2 regions of the Microbacterium sediminis genome follow, and region 2 is predicted to be linked to the other one. Evidence: predicted binding sites of a transcription regulator. Region 2 holds the regulator's gene; the other holds the start of a gene.

Region 1 (7,155 bases), 670 kb from region 2:
GCTGCGCGAGAGCGGCCAGCGCGTCGGTGCCATCGTGCTCTCCCGCGACGTGACGGAGCTGCGCAGCCAGGAGCAGGAGATCCTCACCAAGGACGCCACGATCCGCGAGATCCACCACCGCGTCAAGAACAACCTGCAGACGGTCGCGTCGCTGCTGCGCATCCAGGCGCGGCGCACGCCATCCGAGGAGGCGCGCGACGCCCTCGGCCAGGCCATGCGCCGGGTCGCCTCGATCGCCGTCGTGCACGACACGCTCTCCGAGGGGCTCAGCCAGAACGTCGACTTCGACGTCGTGTTCGACCGGGTGCTGCGCCTCGTCGCCGAGGTCGCGGCCGCGCCGAACACCCTCGCGCGCACGCACCGCCGCGGCGACTTCGGCGTGCTGCCGAGCAAGTACGCCACCCCGCTGGCGCTCGCGCTGACCGAGATCGTCACCAACGCGGTCGAGCACGGCCTCAAGGACAGCGACGGCGATGTCGAGATCACCGCCGATCGCAGCGACGAGCGCCTCGTCGTCCGCGTGCGCGACACGGGCGCGGGCCTGCCGGCCGGGCAGGTCGGTCGGGGATTGGGCACCCAGATCGTGCGCACGCTCATCCAGGGCGAGCTCGGGGGATCGATCGACTGGACTTCGCCGGAGGGCGGCGGCACCGAGGTGATCGTCGACATCCCGATGCGCTGGATCGCGCGCTGACGAACGCGAAACGGCCCCTCCGGGGAGAGGCCGTTTCGAGGAAGCCTGTGGTCAGCTGGCGCGACGGGCGCGCGCGGCGCGGCGCTTCAGGGCGCGGCGCTCGTCCTCGCTGAGGCCGCCCCACACGCCCGAGTCCTGACCGGTCTCGAGGGCGTACTGCAGGCAGACCTCCGTGACGGTGCAGCGCGCGCACACCGACTTGGCCTTCTCGATCTGATCGATCGCCGGACCGGTGTTGCCCACCGGGAAGAAGAGCTCGGGGTCGACGGTGAGGCAGGCGGCCTTGTCACGCCAGTCCATGGGAATGCTCCTAGATATGGTGGTGGGAATCGGTTGATCCAGCGTGAACTCGGGTGGGGATTACGCTGAGATATGCCGCGAGCGTGGCTCGCTCCCACCACGCTGTGGGGAAACATACCGTTAACAAGTCTCTTACAGATGGAGACCTGAGTCAACGGTTTTCTGAATGAATCAAGAATCGGATTCCCGCATGAGCACTGCCTCCGCAGCCCCCGTCGTCGCGCGCCTGGCGGCCGCGATCCTCGCCCTCGAGGCGCTCGCCCTGCTGGCGCTGGCGGGCTGGCAGATCGTCGCGATGGCGGGCGGCGACACCGCCGAGCTGCCCACGGCGATCGCGCTGCTCGTCTTCACGATCGTCGCCGCGGTGGGGGTGGGCGCGTTCGCCGTCGCCGTGCTCACCGATCGCTCGTGGGGACGATCGGGCGGCATCGTGGCGCAGCTGCTGCTGCTCGCGGTGGCACTCGGCGCGCTCACGGGGCAGTACGCCCACCCGCTCGTCGCCCTCGCCCTCGCGGTGCCGGGCGCGATCGGCCTGATCCTGCTCATGCGCGCCGCGAAGGCGGCGCATCAGGCATCGGCGGAGTAGCCGCCGCGAGCTCCTGGGCCAGCAGCGTCGCGCCGGCGACGGCCGCCGGCATGACGGCGATCGCCCCGCCCGGCACGAGGAAGCACAGGTGCGTCGCCACGCCGAAGCCGAGCACCCGCGCCCGGGCGCCGCGCCGCAGCCGCCGGCGGTCCCGCGCCGTGAGCCCGCGGGCGGTGAGTCCGCGCTGGGTGAGCTCGTCGGCCAGTGTCCAGCCGCCCAGGGCGATGCCGACGACCGCGGCGAGCACCGCGCCCACGACCGGGATGAGGCCCACGAGCAGCGACAGCACGCCGATCCCGATGCCGCGGACCACGAGCGAGACGCCGTCGCCCGCCGCGCTGGCGAGCGAGTAGCGCGCATCGGGCACCGCGCCGCCGGTGGCCTGCTCCACCGATCGCCAGACGCGGTGGTACACCGGCTCGCCCACGAGGAGCGTCACGGCCGTGAAGGCGAGGACGGCCAGTGCGCCCGCACCGACGATCACCGCCAGCGCCACCACCACGCGCAGCGCCGTCGCCCAGAAGGGGTCCCAGGCGTCGGCGAACGGCGTGGCCCACTGCGCGATGCCCGGCAGCGCGAAGCCCAGCGTGATGAGCGCGGCGCTGAAGAGCACGGCCACCACGGCGGCCGGGATGAGTCCCGCCGCCATCAACCGGGGCGCGCGACGCCACCACCCGAACCCGCGGCCGAGGGTGGTGACGCCGCGCCAGAACTCCCGCATGCGGTCAGTCTAGGAACCGCTCACGCGAACCCGAAGAGGAACGGGAAGGCCAGCGCGACGACCGCCGCCCAGATCGCGTACACCGGCAGGAACGACGTCTGCCAGCGCTCGAGCGCGGCGAAACCGCCGCGGCGGCGCAGGAACCGCAGCGTCAGCCAGGCCTGCCACGCGAGGTGGACGAGCAGCAGCACGTTCAACCCCACGGCGGCGGTCTTGTTCGCACTGAGTCCCCACTCGGCGATCCGGGTGACCATGGCGGCGAGGGCCAGCAGGTCGACCGCGATCGCCACCGCGAGCATGCCGAGCTGCAGGGCGTCGAACGATGCCGGCGGGGCGAGGGCGTCGCGCGCCGAGATCGTGTACAGCGTCAGGGCCAGGACGAGGATGAGCACGCCGTCCATGAGGATGAGCAGGTCGCGATCGACGAGCGCCAGCGATCCGGCGGTGGCGAGGACGACGAGCATCCACAGCAGCGCGAGCGTCGACAGCGGCGTGAAGACCCGGGTGAGCACCGGCACGATGTTCTCGATCACGTTCTGCTTGGCCTCGACGAGCCATGCGGCCACGAGCACGGCGCCGGGGATGCAGATCCGCAGGATCCAGCCGACGGCGACGCTCGGATCCGTGCCGGCCAGCGAGAGCACGGCCCCGGTGAGCCCGATCAGCACCCCGCCGCCCAGGGCGAGGAGCACGTAGTACACGGCGAACTCGCCGGTGAAGCGCACCAGATCCATGCGCGCCGCGTGATCGCGCCAGCGGCCGCCCGCGTACGCGAGCCCGACCAGGCCCCAGGCCGCGACCGGGAGGTGGATGACCGTGAGCACCTCGGTCGTGCCGAGGGACTCGGGGAACGGCATGAGGACCTGGGCGGCCAGGAGCAGGGCGAACACCGCACCGAGGGCCAGGACGGTGCGCGCGGCGGCGTGGCGCTTCCACGCGAAGTACGCCGCGAGGAAGGCGAACACCACAGTCGGCAGGGTGCGGAAGAGGGCGTTGTTCGCGGCGATGCTGCCGAAGGGGCCGCCCCACGAGAACAGCAGGATGAGCACGACCACCGAGATCCCGGCTCCCGCGCCCAGCCCGATCGCGACGGCCGGCTCCCAGCGGCGCGCCGCGGGCTCGTCCTCGGTGACGGTGAGCTGCTTCCACATGCGCTCGGTGTGCTCGCGGGCGAACTCGCGCGAGATCGCGTCGCTGCCGCCCATGCGCTTGATCGCGACGAGGAAGGCCTCGTCGTCGGCCAGTCCCGCCGCCGCGAGGTCGTCGATCTGCGCGCGCAGGTGATCCTCGAGCTCGTCGAGATCGGCCGCGGCGATCGCCTGATGACGCTGCAGATAGCCGCGCCACTGGGCGACCTGCGCCTCCACCTCGGCGCGCATCACGCCCACGCCTCCGTCGCGCCGCCCGGCAGCGCGGGGCGCGAGTGCCAGACCTGCGTCATGACGTCGGCGACGACCTCCCACTGCGCGCGTCGCTCGGCCAGCTGCGCCCGCCCCGCGTCGGTGATGGCATAGTGCTTGCGGCGCCGGCCGGAATCCGAGGTGCCCCACGTGGCGCGCAGCAGACCGCCGCGCTCCAGCCGGTGCAGCAGGGGGTAAAGCATGCCGTCGGTCCACTCCATGCGCCCGCCCGACAGCTCGCTGACGCGCTTGAGGATCGCGTAGCCGTAGAGCTCGCCGTCCGCGAGGATCGCGAGCACGAGTGGGGTGGCGGAGGCCGCCACCAGGTCCTTGTCGATGCGCATCGCGCGCCTCCGATCATCCCTTGTGGTTCTAGGTAAAAGAAACCTAGCGCCTCTAGGTATCAACGCGAGCCTCGCGGCGCTGGGAATAGGCCGTGACGTGTGGCCGTTCAACTTGATACACCTGCACTCAACTTCTAAAGTTGATGATGCACCGCTCAAGTTTGGAGGACGAAGAATGCCCGACTTCCCTCAGGACGGTCTCGGAGCGTTCGACGAGTTTCTCGCCCGCTATCTGCAGGGCGAGCGTGCCCGCTCCGCGCGTTCCATCGACCTCAGCCGCTTCCTCAGCGCCCGCACCCAGGAGCTGCTGCAGCGCGCCGGCGCCTTCGCGCACGGGCGCGGCCAGGTCGAGATGGACGTGCTGCACGTGCTGCGCGTCCTGCTCGACGACGACACGGTGATGCAGGCCGTGCGCCGCGTGGGCGCCGACCCCGCCGCCCTGCGCGACGAGACGGAGCAGCGCCTGCCGCAGGCGGGCGCCCCTGTGCAGACGGCCGAGACGGTGATCACCGCCGCGGTGCAGCGCGCGATGTTCCACGCCTACCAGGTCGCCCGCTCCGCGGGGGCCACCTACATCGACCCCGAGCACGTGTTCTTCGCGCTCGTGCTGGCGCAGGACTCGCCCGCCGGACACGTCCTCGCCCAGTCGGGCGTGACGCCCGAGGCCCTCACGCAGGGCGCGCGCGAGACGGTGGCGGCGGAGGGCGCCGGCGAACCGGAGCCGCAGGGCGGGTCGATGCTCGAGAGGTACGGCACCGACCTCACGGCCCGCGCGCGCGACGGGCTGCTGGACCCCGTGATCGGCCGCGCCGACGAGATCGAGCAGACCATCGAGATCCTCTCGCGTCGCACCAAGAACAACCCCGTCCTCGTGGGTGAGGCGGGCGTCGGCAAGACGGCGATCGTCGAGGGACTGGCGCGCGCGATCGTGGCCGGCGAGGTGCCCGACCAGCTCAAGGACAAGCGCGTCGTCGCCCTCGACCTGCCCGCCATGCTCGCGGGGACCCGCTACCGCGGCGACTTCGAGGAGCGCCTGACGAAGACGATCGACGAGGTCGTCGAGCAGCGGGGCGAGCTGATCCTCTTCCTCGACGAGATCCACACCGTGGTCGGCGCCGGTGGCGGCGGCGACGGATCGATGGACGCGGGCAACATCCTCAAGCCCCGGCTGGCTCGCGGCGAGCTGCACCTCGTGGGCGCCACGACCCTCAAGGAGTACCGCACGATCGAGAAGGACGCCGCGCTCGAGCGCCGCTTCCAGCCCGTGCGGGTGGGGGAGCCCTCGATCGCCGACGCCGTGGAGATCCTGCGCGGCCTGCGGCCGGCGTACGAGGAGCACCACGGCGTGCGATTCACCGACGACGCCCTGCGCGCCGCGGTCGAGCTCGGCGACCGCTACCTGACCGAGCGCGTGCTGCCCGACAAGGCCATCGACCTCATCGACCAGGCCGGCGCCCGGCTGCGGCTCCGGCTGGGGGCGCCGGTGGACACGACGGCCCTGATGGAGCGGCTGGCCGCCCTGGAGTCGGAGAAGAACGCCGCGGTGGCGGCGGAGCGCTACGAGGAGGCCTCGCGCCTGCGCGACGAGATCGTCGAGACGCAGCGGCGGATCGACGAGGCCACCGCCTCGGGCACGCCCGCCGAGGCCGTGGTCGACGAGCCGGAGATCGCGGCGGTCGTCAGCCGCGCCACCGGCATCCCGGTGAACCGCCTGACCGAGAGCGAGCGCGAGCGCCTGGCGACCCTCGAGGACGAGCTGCACGCGCGCGTCATCGGGCAGGACGACGCCGTGCGGGCGGTCGCCCGGGCCGTGCGCCGCAGCCGCACCGGGATGGGCGATGCGCGCCGCCCGGTCGGCTCGTTCCTCTTCCTCGGCCCCACCGGCGTGGGCAAGACCGAGCTCGCCAAGGCGCTCGCCCAGAGCCTGTTCGACGACGAGGGCGCGATCGTGCGCTTCGACATGAGCGAGTTCGGCGAGCGTCACACGGTCGCGCGGCTGGTCGGCGCCCCTCCGGGATACGTCGGCTACGACGAGGCCGGACAGCTCACCGAGCGCGTGCGCCGCAACCCGTACTCGATCGTGCTCTTCGACGAGATCGAGAAGGCCCACCCCGACGTGTTCAACCTGCTGCTGCAGGTGCTCGACGACGGGCGCCTGACCGACGGCCAGGGCCGCACCGTCGACTTCCGCAACACCGTGGTGGTGATGACCTCGAACCTCGGTTCGGAGTTCCTCGCCGCGCGCGGGGGTGCGATCGGGTTCTCGGCGAGCGGCTCCGAGTACGACGAGAAGGACCTGCACGACCGCGTGATGGGGCGGCTGCGTGAGGCGATGCGCCCCGAGTTCCTGAACCGGATCGACGAGATCGTGCTGTTCCGCAAGCTCGACCGCGAGCAGCTGCGCCGCATCGTGGACCTGCTGCTCGGCGCCACGCGGAACCGGCTGTCCGCGCGCGAGGTGTCGCTCGAGGTATCGGACGCGGCGATCGAGTGGCTGGCCCAGCACGGCTACGAGCCCGAGTACGGCGCCCGGCCGCTGCGCCGGCTCATCCAGCGCGAGGTCGACGACCGCATCGCCGATCTGTTCGTGTCGGGCGAGCTGACCGACGGCGGCCGCGTGCGGCTCGACGCGCGGGACGGCGCGCTCGTCGTCACGGCCGACGCGCTCGTCCCGGCCTGACGGGCCAGCGAGACGGCAATCCCGCGCCGAGACAGCAACATCGCGCCGAGACGGTGGCCGGACGCCACCGTCTCGGCGCGAACATGCTGTCTCGCGGAAACTAGACTCTCCCGGTGACCACCAGCATCATCCTCGACGTCGACACCGGGGTGGACGACGCCCTCGCCATCCTCACCGCCGCGCTCTCGCCCGAGATCGAGCTCGTCGCGTGTACCACCACGTGGGGCAACGTGGACGTCGACACGGCGGCGCGCAACACCGCGTTCGTGCTCGACATGGCCGGGCGCTCGGATGTGCCCGTGGCGCGCGGCGCCGAGGGACCGTCGGACGGACGCACCGCCACCTTCTCGACCGAGGTGCACGGCGAGGACGGCCAGGGCGGTCACGCCGACACCTCGTTCGTGCCGGCCCTCGCCGACGAGACCGCCGT
Region 2 (7,155 bases):
ATCCAGCTCGAAGCGCGGCCGGTGGTGGCGTAGAGGCCGAAGATCTCGCCCTCGCGACCGGCGGGGGTCACGCGCGCCAGGAACGACCGCGACGCCGCCTGGGCCGGGCCCACGAAGGCGCACAGCAGGAGGCCGCCGATCCAGTACACGATCGGGCCGAGATCGACGAGGAAGAACACCGCCAGCCCGGCGACGATCATCGACGAGAGCGCGAAGACGATGATCCGCTTGGCGCCGAAGCGATCGTCCAGCGGGCCGGCGGCGATCGTGGAGAGCCCGGCGATGAGGTTCGCCGCGACGCCGAAGATCACCATGTCGAGGAACTCGAAGCCGAACACCGAGCTGCCGATGATCGCGCCGAAGGCGAACACGCCGCCGAGGCCGTCGCGGAACACCGCGCTGGAGAGCAGGAAGAAGCCGGTGTGGCGCGTCTCGCGGTTGCGGAACAGGGCGATGACGTCCTGCACGAGCAGCCGGTACGAGGCGAAGAAGCTCACGCGGCGTTCGGGTCGCCCCAGCGACGGCTCCGGCACGTTGAGGAAGATCGGGATCGAGAACACGATCGCCCAGATCGCGCAGCCGAGCGCGATGATCCGGAACGGCAGCCCCGTGTCCTCGGGCAGCCCGAACCAGTCCGCGCTGTAGAACACCACCACGAGGATGAGCGCGATGATGCCGCCGACGTAGCCGAACCCCCAGCCGAGGCCCGAGATGCGGCCGATCGAGCGCTGGTTCGCGATGCCGATCAGCATGGCGTTGGAGCTGACCGCGGCGATCTCGCCGAACACCTGGCCGGCCGAGATGAGCGCGACGCCGAGCCAGAACAGGGTCGGCGTCGGCTCGACGAACCACAGGCCCAGCATGGAGGCGATGAGCGCGCCCGTGCCGATGGCGAGCCACGTCTTCTGTCGGCCGGCCGCGTCGGAGCGCTGGCCCAGCACCGGTGCGATGAGCAGGATCACGAGGCCCGCGATCGTGCCGCCCCAGCCGAAGTTCGAAGCGAGCTGATCAAGCGCCGCCTTGCGAACCGGATCCTCGGTCGGGAGCGCCTGGATGTCGGCGGGCAGGAAGACGTCGGTGGTGAGGTACAGCGAGACGAAGATGAAGGTCAGCACGACCGTGTTGAACGGCTGCGTCGCCCAGTCCCACAGCGCCCACGAGTAGATCTGCTTCTTGGGCGCGGTCTTGCCCTCGCGCAGGTCGAGGCCCATCACCCCGATCGCGCCGCTGTCGGCGGTGGCGGGCAGGTCGGTCCGGGGCGCGTTCGGGTCGCTCACGTCAGGGAACCTAGGGAGCGAAGGTGAACGGTTGGTGCCGTGCGCATGGCGCTCACCCTAGCGGGGCGGATGCGCGATTCCCGCAGGTGGGAGATCGGCATGCACACATCCTGCCCCGCGCAAAAGTTGAGCGTATTCATATCAAGTTCGTTTGACGCGGTCGGGGGTCGAGATCTACCCTTGAGTCAGCACGACTCAGATTCCGTGCGACGACTTTCCAGGCCGGCAACACAAAGGAGACAACATGGCACGCGCTGTGGGTATCGACCTCGGAACGACCAACTCGGTCGTCGCGGTCCTCGAGGGCGGCGAGCCCAAGGTCATCGCCAACGCCGAGGGCTTCCGGACCACCCCGTCGGTGGTCGCGTTCACGAAGGACGGCGAGGTGCTGGTCGGCGAGACCGCCAAGCGCCAGGCCGTCACCAACGTCGACCGCACCATCGCGTCGGTCAAGCGCCACATGGGCACCGACTGGAAGACCCAGGCGATCGACGGCAAGGCGTACACGCCGCAGGAGATCAGCGCGCGCATCCTCATGAAGCTCAAGCGCGACGCCGAGCAGTACCTGGGCGACACGGTCACCGACGCCGTCATCACCGTGCCCGCGTACTTCAACGACGCCGAGCGCCAGGCCACCAAGGAGGCTGGCGAGATCGCGGGCCTCAACGTGCTCCGCATCATCAACGAGCCCACCGCGGCCGCCCTGGCCTACGGCCTCGACAAGGGCAAGGAGGACGAGCTCATCCTCGTCTTCGACCTCGGTGGCGGTACCTTCGACGTCTCGCTGCTCGAGGTGGGCAAGGACGACGACTTCTCGACCATCCAGGTGCGCGCCACCGCCGGTGACAACCGCCTCGGCGGCGACGACTGGGACCAGCGCATCGTCGACTACCTGATCAAGCAGTTCAAGGACTCGACGGGCGTCGACGTCTCGAGCGACAAGATCGCGCTGCAGCGCCTCAAGGAGGCCGCGGAGCAGGCCAAGAAGGAGCTGTCGAGCTCGACGTCGACGAGCGTCAACCTGCCGTACCTGTCGCTCACCGAGAACGGCCCCGTGTCGCTGAGCGAGACGATCACCCGCGCCAAGTTCGAGGACCTCACCAAGGACCTCCTCGAGCGCACCAAGAAGCCGTTCGACGACGTCATCCGCGAGGCCGGCATCAAGGTGTCGGACATCGCGCACGTCGTGCTCGTCGGCGGCTCGACCCGCATGCCCGCCGTGAGCGACCTCGTCAAGCGCGAGGCCGGCAAGGAGCCCAACAAGGGCGTGAACCCGGACGAGGTCGTCGCCGTCGGCGCCGCCCTGCAGGCCGGTGTCCTCAAGGGCGAGCGCAAGGACGTCCTGCTCATCGATGTGACCCCCCTGAGCCTCGGCATCGAGACCAAGGGCGGCATCATGACCAAGCTCATCGAGCGCAACACGGCCATCCCGACCAAGCGCAGCGAGACCTTCACCACCGCCGACGACAACCAGCCGTCGGTGGCGATCCAGGTGTTCCAGGGCGAGCGCGAGTTCACCCGCGACAACAAGCCGCTCGGCACGTTCGAGCTGACCGGCATCGCCCCGGCCCCGCGCGGCATCCCGCAGATCGAGGTCACCTTCGACATCGACGCGAACGGCATCGTGCACGTCTCGGCGAAGGACAAGGGCACCGGCAAGGAGCAGTCGATGACCATCACGGGCGGCTCGTCGCTGCCCAAGGAGGACATCGAGCGCATGGTCCGCGAGGCCGAGGAGCACGCGGCCGAGGACAAGAAGCGCCGCGAGGCCGCCGAGGTCCGCAACCAGGCCGAGACGCTCTCGTACTCGATCGAGAAGCTGATCCAGGAGAACGCCGACAAGCTGCCCGCCGACGTCAAGGACTCGGTGCAGGCCGACGTCGACGCCCTCAAGACGGCGCTGGCCGGCGAGGACGACGACGCCGTGAAGACCGCGTTCGACAAGCTCAACGAGAGCCAGACGAAGCTCGGCGAGGCGATCTACGCGCAGTCGCAGGCGGACGCCGCGGCCGCATCCGAGAGCACCCCGACGGAGGAGACGTCCTCGGATGAGGACGTCATCGACGCCGAGGTCGTGGACGACGAGGACGAGAAGAAGTAATGGCCGGCAAGGACTTCGACGAGAACGACGAGGTCCAGCCTGGCGCCGAGGGGCCGGAGGCGAACGCTTCCGGCCCCGACGCGCAGGCGGACGAGCAGCCCGCGCCCGAGGCGGAGGCCGAGGCGCTGACGGTGGACGACATCCTCGGCGCCGAGCAGACCGACGAGGCCGCCGAGGCCGAGCACAGCGACTACGAGACGCAGCTGCTGCACGACCTCAAGCGGCTGCAGGCGGAGTACGCGAACTACCGCCGCCGCACCGAGGAGCAGCGCCAGCTCGAGATCGATCGCGCCAAGGGATCGGTCGCCAAGGGCCTGCTGCCCGTGCTCGACGACCTCGATCGCGCTGCCAAGCACGGCGACCTGCAAGAGGGAACCGCGTTCGCGCTCGTGGCCGAGAAGCTGCGCGGCGTGGCCGAGCGCATGGGCCTGACGACGTACGGGGCCGCGGGCGATGCCTTCGACCCGCAGCAGCACGAGGCCGTGTTCCAGCAGCCCGTGCCCGGCACGACCGAGTCGACCGTGCTCGAGGTGGTCGAGGTCGGGTACCGGCTGGGCGACGTCGAGCTGCGGCCGGCGAAGGTCGTGGTCGCCGTGCCGGCGGAGTAAGGCAGGAGACGGATGGCCAGTCAGGACTGGTTCGACAAGGACTTCTACAAGGTCCTGGGGGTCTCGAAGGACGTCTCCGAGAGCGATCTGAAGAAGACGTATCGCAAGCTCGCGCGGAAGTATCACCCGGACTCCAACCCGGGGGACACCGCCGCCGAGGCGAAGTTCAAGGAGATCAGCGAGGCCTACTCGGTGCTCTCCGACCCGGAGCAGCGCCGCGAGTACGACGAGCTGCGCGCCATGGGCTCGGGCGCCCGCTTCACGGCGAGCGGATCGAGCGGCGGCGGGTTCGAGGACGTCTTCAGCCGCTTCACGACCAGCCGCGGATCGTCGGCCGACTTCGACGACATCTTCTCGATTTTCAACCAGACCCGCGGCGGCGGGTTCGGGACGGGACGGTTCGGTCAACCCAGCGGCGGGTTCCAGGGCTTCGGCGGCCCCACGAAGGGGCAGGACCTGCGGGCGAACACGACGATCGACTTCGTCACCGCCGCGAAGGGCGAGACCGTGACGCTGCAGAGCGGCGACGGCAAGCCCTTCAAGATCAAGATCCCGGCGGGCGTGGCCGACGGCCAGAAGATCCGGCTGCGCGGTCGCGGGCGCCCGTCGCCCGACGGCGGCGACAACGGCGACATCGTCGTGGAGGTCAAGGTGCGCCCGCACCCGGTCTTCACCCGCGACGGGCTGAACCTGCGTGTCGCCGTGCCGGTGACCTTCACCGAGGCGGCCCTGGGCGCGACGATCGAGGTGCCGACGCTGGACGGCGACGTGGTGAAGCTGCGCGTCACGCCGGGCACGCCCTCGGGGCGGGTGCTGCGCGTCAAGGGCCGCGGCATCACGTCGAAGAACGGCACGGGCGATCTGCTCGCCGAGGTGCAGGTGGTGGTGCCGGGCCACCTCACCGACGCGCAGCGCGAGGCCCTCGAGCGCTTCCACGAGGTGGAGCCGCCCGAGAACCCGCGCGCCGACCTGATTGCGCGCGCAAAGGGCTGATCGCGATGACCCGCGAGACTGCAGCGCCGCGCCGAGACAGCAGACACGGGATGCTGTCTCGGCGCGGGCGTGCAGTCTCGGTGATGATGGCAGGACGAGCGAGGAGGTGGACGGATGAGCGACGAGTACGAGATCGATGAGGACGCGCCCGTCTTCGCCATCGCCGTCGCCGCGGAGCTGGCGGGCATGCACCCGCAGACGCTGCGCCAGTACGACCGGATCGGGCTGGTGGTGCCGGGGCGCACGCGCGGCGGGTCGCGCCGCTACTCGGCGCGCGACATCGCCCAGCTGCGCGAGGTGGCCCGGCTCTCGGGCGAGGGGATGAGCCTCGCCGCGATCGCGCGCGTGCTCGACCTGGAGGACGAGGTGCGCGACCTGCGCCGGCGGGTGCGCGCCCTGGAGGAGCGGCTGGAGGCCGAGATCGCCTCGCGCCCCGGCGCCCGGGTGTTCGCGGCGGGGGCGACGGGATCGGTCGTCACGCTGCGGGCGGGCACGCGCGTGCGCCGCAGCGCCGAGCTGATGCTCTGGACGCCGCCCTCGTCGCCGCGCTGACGGTCCCGCTGGGTCGCAAGACGCACCCGGCGCACCTGCCGGGCAATCGGCGGGGCCACGGCATCATGGGGGTATGAGCCCGCAGCTGTGGACCCGCCTCGGAGAGACCGTCGGCATCTGGCCGGGCCGGGAGTGGCCGCTCGGCGCGACGTGGACCCCCGAGAGCACGAACTTCGCCGTGTACGCCCCCAACGCCACGCGGGTGCACCTGTGCCTGTTCGGCGACGACGACCGCGAGACCTCGTACGAGCTCACCGAGCAGACCCTCGGCATCTGGCACGGCGCCCTGCCCGACATCCGGCCGGGGCAGCGCTACGGCTACCGCGTGGACGGTCCGTGGGATCCGGCGAACGGGTACCGCTTCAATCCGCACAAGCTGCTGCTGGATCCGTACGGCCTCGCCACGAGCGGCACGGTCATCGCCGAGCAGCCGATCTTCGGCGCCCGCGAGGACGACCCGGCGGTGCGCGACGACACCGACTCGTCCGCCTACACCGGGCGCAGCGTCGTGGTCGACCCGTCGTTCGACTGGGAGGGCGATCGACCCCTCGGCACCCGCTGGCGCGACACGGTCATCTACGAGCTGCACGTGAAGGGCTTCACGAAGCTGCACGATCGGGTGCCCGAGCCGCTGCGGGGCACGTACGCCGGCCTGGCCCAGCCCGCCGTGATCGAGTACCTCCGCGACCTCGGCGTCACCGCCGTGGAGCTGCTGCCCGTGCAGCAGTTCTTCTCGGAGCCGGCGCTGCTCGAGCGGGGCCTGAGCAACTACTGGGGCTACAACACCATCTCGTACTTCGCGCCCGACGCCTCGTACAGCTCGTCGGGCGACCGCGGCGGCCAGGTCGCGGAGTTCAAGAGCATGGTCAAGGAGCTGCACCGGGCGGGGATCGAGGTGATCCTCGACGTCGTCTACAACCACACCGCCGAGGCCGGTCCCGACGGCCCCACGCTGTCGTTCCGCGGGCTGGACGATCGCGGGTTCTACAAGCGCGTCATCCCGGCCGAGGGTGCCGGCTTCGACGACACGTACTGGGACGTCACCGGCTGCGGCAACACGGTCGACGCCTGGAACCCGCTCGCGCTGCGGCTCATCCTCGATTCGCTGCGCTACTGGGTCACCGAGATGCACGTCGACGGCTTCCGGTTCGACCTCATGTCGGCCCTCACCCGCACCGGCTACGAGGTCGACTTCGCGTGCGCCCTGCTCATCGCGATCGATCAGGACCCGATCCTGCGCCACGTCAAGCTCATCGCCGAGCCGTGGGACGTCTCGATGGACGGGTATCTCGTCGGGCGCATGCCCCCGCCCTGGGCGGAGTGGAACGATCAGTACCGCGACACCATCCGCGACTTCTGGCGCGGTCAGGGGACGATCCGCAACGTCGCCACGCGGCTGGCCGGCTCGAGCGACCTGTACGCCGACGACGGCCGCTCCGCCTCGAACTCGGTCAACTTCATCACCGCGCACGACGGCTTCACCGTGCGCGACCTGGTCAGCTACGACCACAAGCACAACGAGGCCAACGGCGAGGACAACCGCGACGGCACCGACAACAACCGCTCCTGGAACCACGGCGCCGAGGGCGAGACCGACGACGCGGCGATCGTGGCCGAGCGGCGG

Evidence for each region. The regulator HspR, encoded in region 2, represses chaperone genes until heat shock. The targets are predictions, from matches to a motif close to AAGTTGAGTCNNNNNGACTCAACTT.
Region 1: a site for HspR is predicted at 4,155-4,179, ahead of E3O41_RS04420 (ATP-dependent Clp protease ATP-binding subunit). Genes of this name have one in related genera too.

The regions. Positions count from the first base shown of each region.
Region 1 is NZ_CP038256.1:918,441-925,595, forward strand. It holds gene E3O41_RS04390 (sensor histidine kinase) at 1-694, shown strand, start outside; gene E3O41_RS04395 (WhiB family transcriptional regulator) at 746-994, opposite strand; gene E3O41_RS04400 (histidine kinase) at 1,185-1,580, shown strand; gene E3O41_RS04405 (EI24 domain-containing protein) at 1,537-2,301, opposite strand; gene E3O41_RS04410 (permease prefix domain 1-containing protein) at 2,322-3,680, opposite strand; gene E3O41_RS04415 (PadR family transcriptional regulator) at 3,680-4,045, opposite strand; gene E3O41_RS04420 (ATP-dependent Clp protease ATP-binding subunit) at 4,221-6,725, shown strand; gene E3O41_RS04425 (nucleoside hydrolase) at 6,839-7,155, shown strand, end outside.
Region 2 is NZ_CP038256.1:245,505-252,659, forward strand. It holds gene E3O41_RS01215 (MFS transporter) at 1-1,277, opposite strand, end outside; gene dnaK (molecular chaperone DnaK) at 1,522-3,378, shown strand; gene E3O41_RS01225 (nucleotide exchange factor GrpE) at 3,378-3,986, shown strand; gene E3O41_RS01230 (DnaJ C-terminal domain-containing protein) at 3,999-4,979, shown strand; gene E3O41_RS01235 (heat shock protein transcriptional repressor HspR) at 5,094-5,531, shown strand; gene glgX (glycogen debranching protein GlgX) at 5,605-7,155, shown strand, end outside.